One region of the Psychromonas sp. KJ10-5 genome, then DNA from elsewhere that is predicted to be linked to it. Evidence: predicted binding sites of a transcription regulator. Region 1 holds the regulator's gene; the other holds the start of a gene.
What was found. The regulator FliA, encoded in region 1, starts transcription of late flagellar genes. The targets are predictions, from matches to a motif close to CTAAAGNTNNNNNNNNNNNNGCCGATA.
Positions count from the first base shown of each region.

Region 2: the regulator FliA is predicted to act here: its motif matches at 1,397-1,423, upstream of AC0L3W_RS03480 (flagellar protein MotY).

Region 1 covers NZ_CM147864.1:3,724,012-3,727,446, reverse strand. Annotated here, with positions in the region: gene AC0L3W_RS16395 (protein phosphatase CheZ) at 1-631, opposite strand, end outside; gene cheY (chemotaxis response regulator CheY) at 647-1,030, opposite strand; gene AC0L3W_RS16385 (RNA polymerase sigma factor FliA) at 1,175-1,885, opposite strand; gene AC0L3W_RS16380 (MinD/ParA family protein) at 1,927-2,799, opposite strand; gene flhF (flagellar biosynthesis protein FlhF) at 2,859-3,435, opposite strand, start outside.
Region 2 covers NZ_CM147864.1:739,024-742,458, reverse strand. Annotated here, with positions in the region: gene AC0L3W_RS03490 (fibronectin type III domain-containing protein) at 1-229, opposite strand, end outside; gene rnt (ribonuclease T) at 719-1,330, opposite strand; gene AC0L3W_RS03480 (flagellar protein MotY) at 1,456-2,331, shown strand; gene AC0L3W_RS03475 (spermidine synthase) at 2,411-3,181, opposite strand; gene AC0L3W_RS03470 (Rho-binding antiterminator) at 3,220-3,435, opposite strand, start outside.

The DNA.
Region 1 (3,435 bases):
CAACAGAAGAATCTAACTCACTTTGTTTACTGCATACTTTTAGAATAACCACTAATTTCGATTCAATTTCTTGTACTAGTTCGATCACGCGGTTAATAATTTGACCAGTTAAATCTTGGAACTCTTGTGCCATTAAAATTTCAGTTAATTTATCGCGTAACTGATTTGCACTCTGTTTCGAATAATTTAAAAAATCATCCACTGAATGACACATTAATTTAAACTCACCTAAAGCTAAATCACGAGTCATTAGATTGCTCCAACTTGGCATAACCTCATCCAAGTCATTAATCAACTTATCAGTCACAGGTAAACAATGATCAATTGCATCCATAGTGGTATTGGCTGCTTTGTCAGTCATTTCAATAACGTAATTCAAACGATTTTTTGCATCAGGTAAATCATGACCAGCTAAATCTAATAAACGCGTATCATTATGAAAACTTAGTAATGCTTCATGTAACTCACGGGTTAACTCGCCCACTTGCCCAAACAAGACGCTTTCAGTGGTATTAAAATGTTTAACACTTTCTACAATTTTATTAGCATCTTCTATTTGGTCTGCTTCTAAATGTGCAACTAAGGCTTTAGCTTCTGAAAGTGATAGGTGTGGCATTACATTATTTGCCATACTTAACTCCTTAAATTAAGCTAAACGCTCAAAGATTTTGTCTAATTTTTCTTTCAATGTACCTGCAGTAAACGGCTTAATTATGTAACCGTTAACACCAGCTTGTGCAGCTTCAATGATTTGCTCTCGCTTTGCTTCTGCAGTTACCATTAATACTGGAAGATGTTTTAAATTAGGGTCTTTACGGATCTCTTTTAACAGTTGGATCCCTTCCATAATTGGCATATTCCAATCAGTTACAACAAACTCGAAGTCACCGTTTTTTAACATCGGCAACGCCGTGTGACCATCATCTGCTTCAAATGTATTGGTAAAACCTAAGTCCCTTAATAAGTTTTTAATTATCCTTCTCATTGTCGAAAAATCATCAACAATTAAAACCTTCATTTCTTTATTCAAAATATTCCCCTAGAACAAAAATCTACCTATATCTATATATATGTTATATATAGATAAAAATTGCAAAAAAATACATTAATTTTTTAAATTATCTTTAGCTCAACACGATAATGTGAGCCACTACAGATAATTACCCCTTAATAGTTACATTTTAGCAGAGTTAACTTTAGATTTCAGTTTATGCAAAGCTTGGCTAAGAATTTGACTGACGCGAGACTCACTCACCTCTAAAATTAACCCTATTTCTTTTAAATTTAATTCTTCGTCGTAATACAGAGATAATACTAATGCCTCTCTTTGTGGAAGAGTCTCTATCATCTCAGCTAATTGCTTTGTAAATTGGTTTTCAGCAACATTATCAAAAGTGCTATCTGCTGTTGCACTAGTTTGTGCGAACATATCATTAGGATTGGGCAAATCCTCATAAGCTACTAATTTGGCACAATTTACGTCTTGTAACATTTTTTGGTATTCACCCAGTGTTACTTGCAAATAATTGGCCACTTCTACTTCAGTTGCACTTTCACCCGTTTGCTTTTCTACCGCATCAATTGCTGCTGCAATGGTACGACTGTTCTTGTGAACGGAACGAGGAACCCAATCTCCTTTACGCATCTCATCAAGCATCGCACCGCGAATACGAATACCGGCAAATGTCTCAAAGCTTGCGCCTTTAGTTGCATCAAAATTACGCGCGGCTTCTAATAAACCGATCATGCCAGACTGCACAAGATCATCGACTAATACATTAGCAGGCAATCGAGCCATTAAATGGTATGCAATTTTTTGTACTAACTCTGAATGACGACCAATCAAATCAGATGTATCAGATTGATATCCCTGCGCTTTAATCACTTATAAACATTCCCGCTTTAGTTATTATCTATAACAGCTATCTATAAAAGTTCTTTAATACTTTCATCGTTATCGTTTAATAATAATTTTTCAATGAAAAACTCTAAATGTCCACCCGGTTGATGTGGGATCGGCCAATCAGTGGCACGGTTTGCTAATGCTTTAAATGCCAAAGATGCAGGGGTTTTAGGGAAGGCATCAACCACAGTTTTTTGCTTTCTAACAGCTTGACGCACATTGCCATCAAAAGGAATACAAGCAACCAGCTCTAAAGAAGCATCCAAAAAACGATCTGTTACTCGGGTAAGCTTAGTAAAAAGGTCTTGTCCTTCACGGAGACTGCGTACCATATTCGCGACGATCTTGAAACGATACACACCATTTTGCTTACTTAGTATCTTAATCAATGCATAGGCATCGGTGATAGAAGTAGGCTCATCACACACTACCATCAACACATCTTGCGCAGCTTGAGCAAAACTAACCACCATATTTGAAATACCAGCAGCGGTATCAATTAATAAGATATCAATAGGCGTTTGTAATGAACTGAATGCTTGAATCAATCCCGCATGTTCAACATCTGTTAATTCAACCATAGATTGCGTACCAGAAGTTGCTGGGATGATCATCACCCCTTCTGGACCATGAACAATCACTTCGTCTAACGTACATTCACCAGATAACACATGAGAAAGATTTTTAATTACTCGGATACCCAATAAAACATCGACATTTGCTAGTCCTAAATCGGCATCAAGTATCATTACTCGCTTACCCATTTTTGCAAGCGATACAGCCATATTAAGCGTTACATTAGTTTTACCTACGCCGCCTTTACCGCCAGTTACTGCAATAACTTTCACTTGGTGATTTGCCATTCGTCTTAACCCGCTTGCTTGATCTGCCATCATCTTACTTACTCATTATTTAAATTAATTAAACCAACATATTATGTACTATAACACCGAAATTAATCGTCTGTATTGCTATACCATTGATGTGACTCTTCTTGTTGCTGGTTTTCCATCATTGTTAACGTATCACTGATTAAACTTTCCACTTTTGCTATTTCAATATCTTCAGGCACTCGCTGCCCAGTTGTGATATAACTAATCGGTAAAGCATGCTTCATTGTGACACTTAATACTTCACCTAAACCTAGACTTTCATCAATTTTAGTTAAGATACATCCAGATAACGGAATGCGTTTAAAGTGCTGTAATGCTTCTTCAACTACACGACGCTGCGCAGTTGATGGAACCACTAAGTAGCTCTTAATATTCACGCCACTGCTACTCATTAACGTTTCTAGCTGTTCTGAAAGACGAACATCTCGTTGGCCCATGCCAGCAGTATCAATCAACACTAAACGCTTTTCTCTAAACTGATATAAAATTTGTGATAATTCATCGGCATCTTTGGCAACTCTGACTGCGCACCCCATGATTTTACCGTAGGTCGCTAACTGTTCATGTGCGCCAATACGATATGTGTCAGTAGTAATTAAAGCCACTTGTTCTGGCCCATATTTAATGGCAAATTGTGCA
Region 2 (3,435 bases), 930 kb from region 1:
CAATAAAATCATCTTCACCATCCAAACTACGTTCGATCAAAAAGCCATCTTCATTATCAGCCAAATCATCCCAGCTAATTTCCAATGATGCGGTTTCAACTGCTTCCTGCTCTTCATCAATAGTAGTACTAACTAATTCTTCAAATGACTCTTCAACAGTTACGTCTATTTCCTCTGCTATTTCAGAGCTTCCTTCCCCACCACATGCTGTGAGTGAAAGAAAAGCCATTAAAACAATCAGCTTATTGTATTTACCTTTTATCATCTTTTACACAATCCCCTTTCTAACCCATTTTGCTATTTATAATAAATAGACTATTTAACAATATGTTATATAGCAGACATGATTTCACACTGATTAATACAATAATTAAAAAATGTGTTAGTCAAATTGATTTACTCAACATCTACCAATGCGTTATTCCAATAAAAACATGGCAACCCAGTTTTTATACCTACCCCACAAACTACCCAATAAAGAGTAGACACTAAAAATAAAAAAAGCCATTAATATTTTCCAATATTAATGGCTTTTTTATGACAGAAAGGGTCATGAGTAGTTCAGACAACAACTATCAAATTATATATTTTTTATACAACCAGAGCTTAAAAAACAATCTAAACTAAGCTTAAAATGAATATAAAGATCTGTTCTATTTAACAATATGTATTATTTAAAACATTAAATAAAAACTAATTAAATAAACATTTATTTTATTTAATTCCAACCGCCTAATGCTTTGTAACGATTAACCATGTAATAAAATAGTTCAGCAGTCACTTCTGTATCATATAAAGCAGAATGTGCTTCATTATTGTCATAATCAACTCCCGCTTTTTCACAGGCTTTAGCCAATACAGTTTGTCCTAAAGTCAATCCAGCCATACTCGCTGTATCAAAAGCAGCAAAAGGATGAAAAGGAACACGCTTTAATTTGCAACGCTCCGTTGCTTTGTTAATAAAGCCTTGATCAAAAGAGGCATTGTGAGCCACTAAAATGGCTCTATTACATTCATTCTGTTTTTGATATTTACGTACTTTTTTAAAAATTTCAGTCAGTGCTTCACGTTCATCAACAGCGCCGCGTAAAGGGTTAAAAGGATCAATACCAGTGAAGCTCAATGCTTTAGGGTCTAACTCAGCACCTTCAAATGGCATCACATGAAAATGCATTTTATCAACACTGGTTAAATAACCTTGTTCATCCATTTCAGGGAAAATAGCTGCAATTTCGAGCATCGCATGCACATTGGAGTCTAAACCTGATGTTTCAATATCAATAATAACTGGGTAAAACCCTCGGAACCGTTCTGCTAATTTATTATCCATTTCATCTCACTGTTAAAATAAAGTCCAAATATTATGCCAGAAAGTAAAAAAAACCGCATAAATTTACTAAAGATATTCTGTCATCTGTCGATATAAACAACAGAGATCAAATACATCGAGCGATTATGAAAAAAATAATACCTTTAATATTCATTATGACCACTATGCCAGTGTACTCTGCAAGTAAGCAGTATCATGCAGGACTAGATAACTCTAATTGGTATTTAAGTAGCTCATCACCAATACAATGTACACTTGAGCACCCAATTCCTAGATATGGTCAAGCCAATTTTGTTGCTAAAGCTAGTAAGAAAATTAATTTAGATTTTCGCCTAGAAAGTAAAAGAGCAATGCCAAGTACTGAGGTTGTACAGTTGAAGTCTGTACCGCCAGAATGGCACCCTGGCGCGGCACCAGAATTAATCGATACAGTCACCTTCCATCAACAATTTGATGGCTATGTTACTAAGCAAAGTGCATGGCGCATGCTAAGTGAATTAGAGCGAGGTCAAGTGCCTACTTTTTACTTTCATGACTGGTACAACAATCAACAATTAATTAGCGTAGGGTTATCATCAATCAATTTTAATAAAACCTATGATGCCTTTAATGACTGTATATCACAGTTACTGCCTTATAACTTTGATGATATTTCTTATAGTATCCTACGTTACAAAAAAGACGGTTCGTTATTAACGCAATTTTCTAAAAAGCGTCTAAAAATGATTGGAGACTATATAAAACATGATAAATCGATCAACGTCATTCTTGTCTCTGGTTATACCGATGGATATGGCGCAATTAACAATAACCAAGTTTTATCTGAAAAAAGAGCAAATTCAGTGAAAAGTTACTTAGCAAAACTTGGCTTTAATAATGACAATATAAAAGTATCTGGTTACGGTGAAAGGCATCATGTTGCTGATAATAGAGATATTTTAGGACGCCAAGAAAACAGACGTGTCATTATCTCTATCGAGAAGGAAGAAGAAGAAATTTAATTTAGTTATCAGAATTAGCTGTTATTTAAATATATGATTTTATATAAGCACTGATTTGCATTAATCTTAACGCTTACAATTAACACGCAGGAATATAGGTTATATGATCAATAATCTCATCAATTCCTTGCCAATCCAGCTGTGTTAGCAATATTTTATTTTGTTTAAGTTGTTGCTGCTCATTTATGTCAACACAACTAGCAATCACCATAATATTGCTAAAGTCCTTAAAATCAACCAATGCTATATGCGGAAAATATTTCTTTATTGTTAACAAAACAGTCGTAAATGATTTTTCATCTTGCACATGTAGATTAATTAAAATCAACCTTTGATCACTAGTGATATTAATAAGATTCTGATAGAACTGTTCTTCAAATAAACAAGTTGCACTCTGCTCGCCTATAAAAAGATCAGAGAGCACCACATCATATTTTTCATCACAATCAGCAACAAATTGCTCTGCTGTTGTGTAAACCACATTAGACTGGTCTGTTAATAAAAAATGCTCTTTTGCCATCGTAATAATAGTTTGTGAAGCTTCAACAGAAGTAATAGATAGCTGAGTACATTTTGCTAAACAACGTTCTAAGGATGCTCCTCCTAACCCTAAATTTAAGATATTTAATGCCTTAGGATTAATTAATAAAAACAATAAAAAAGATTGTGTAACCGGCATGATGATTTGAGTTGGATGAGTTAAAGACATAATCGATTGTATAGAAGAACCAGCGTACTCGAACCACCTAAAACTCTCGGACTCTTTCACAAATAACTTTTCGCCCTTGATATTCTGCTGATGAATAATGCGGTGAGGAAATAGCTTATTAGCAACGAATTTATCTATCACCCTCCACTCCTTTAATACTCTGTATGAGCTTCTCAAGACTAAACAAAAGAGAGCTCTTTTAGATGCGGGTTCTTAACCATTACCGTGAGAGAAGTCATGTTATCTAAAGCAATAATCAGCTCTTGGCCATTATTCTCCAGTTTAATACACTCTTGTTTTTGTTCATCTTTTAATGTGTCAATTGCAACGCCTTCAACTATTAGACCTGATTTTAAAGTTATTTGAAGAGGATAGTGATACATACAAACTATTTC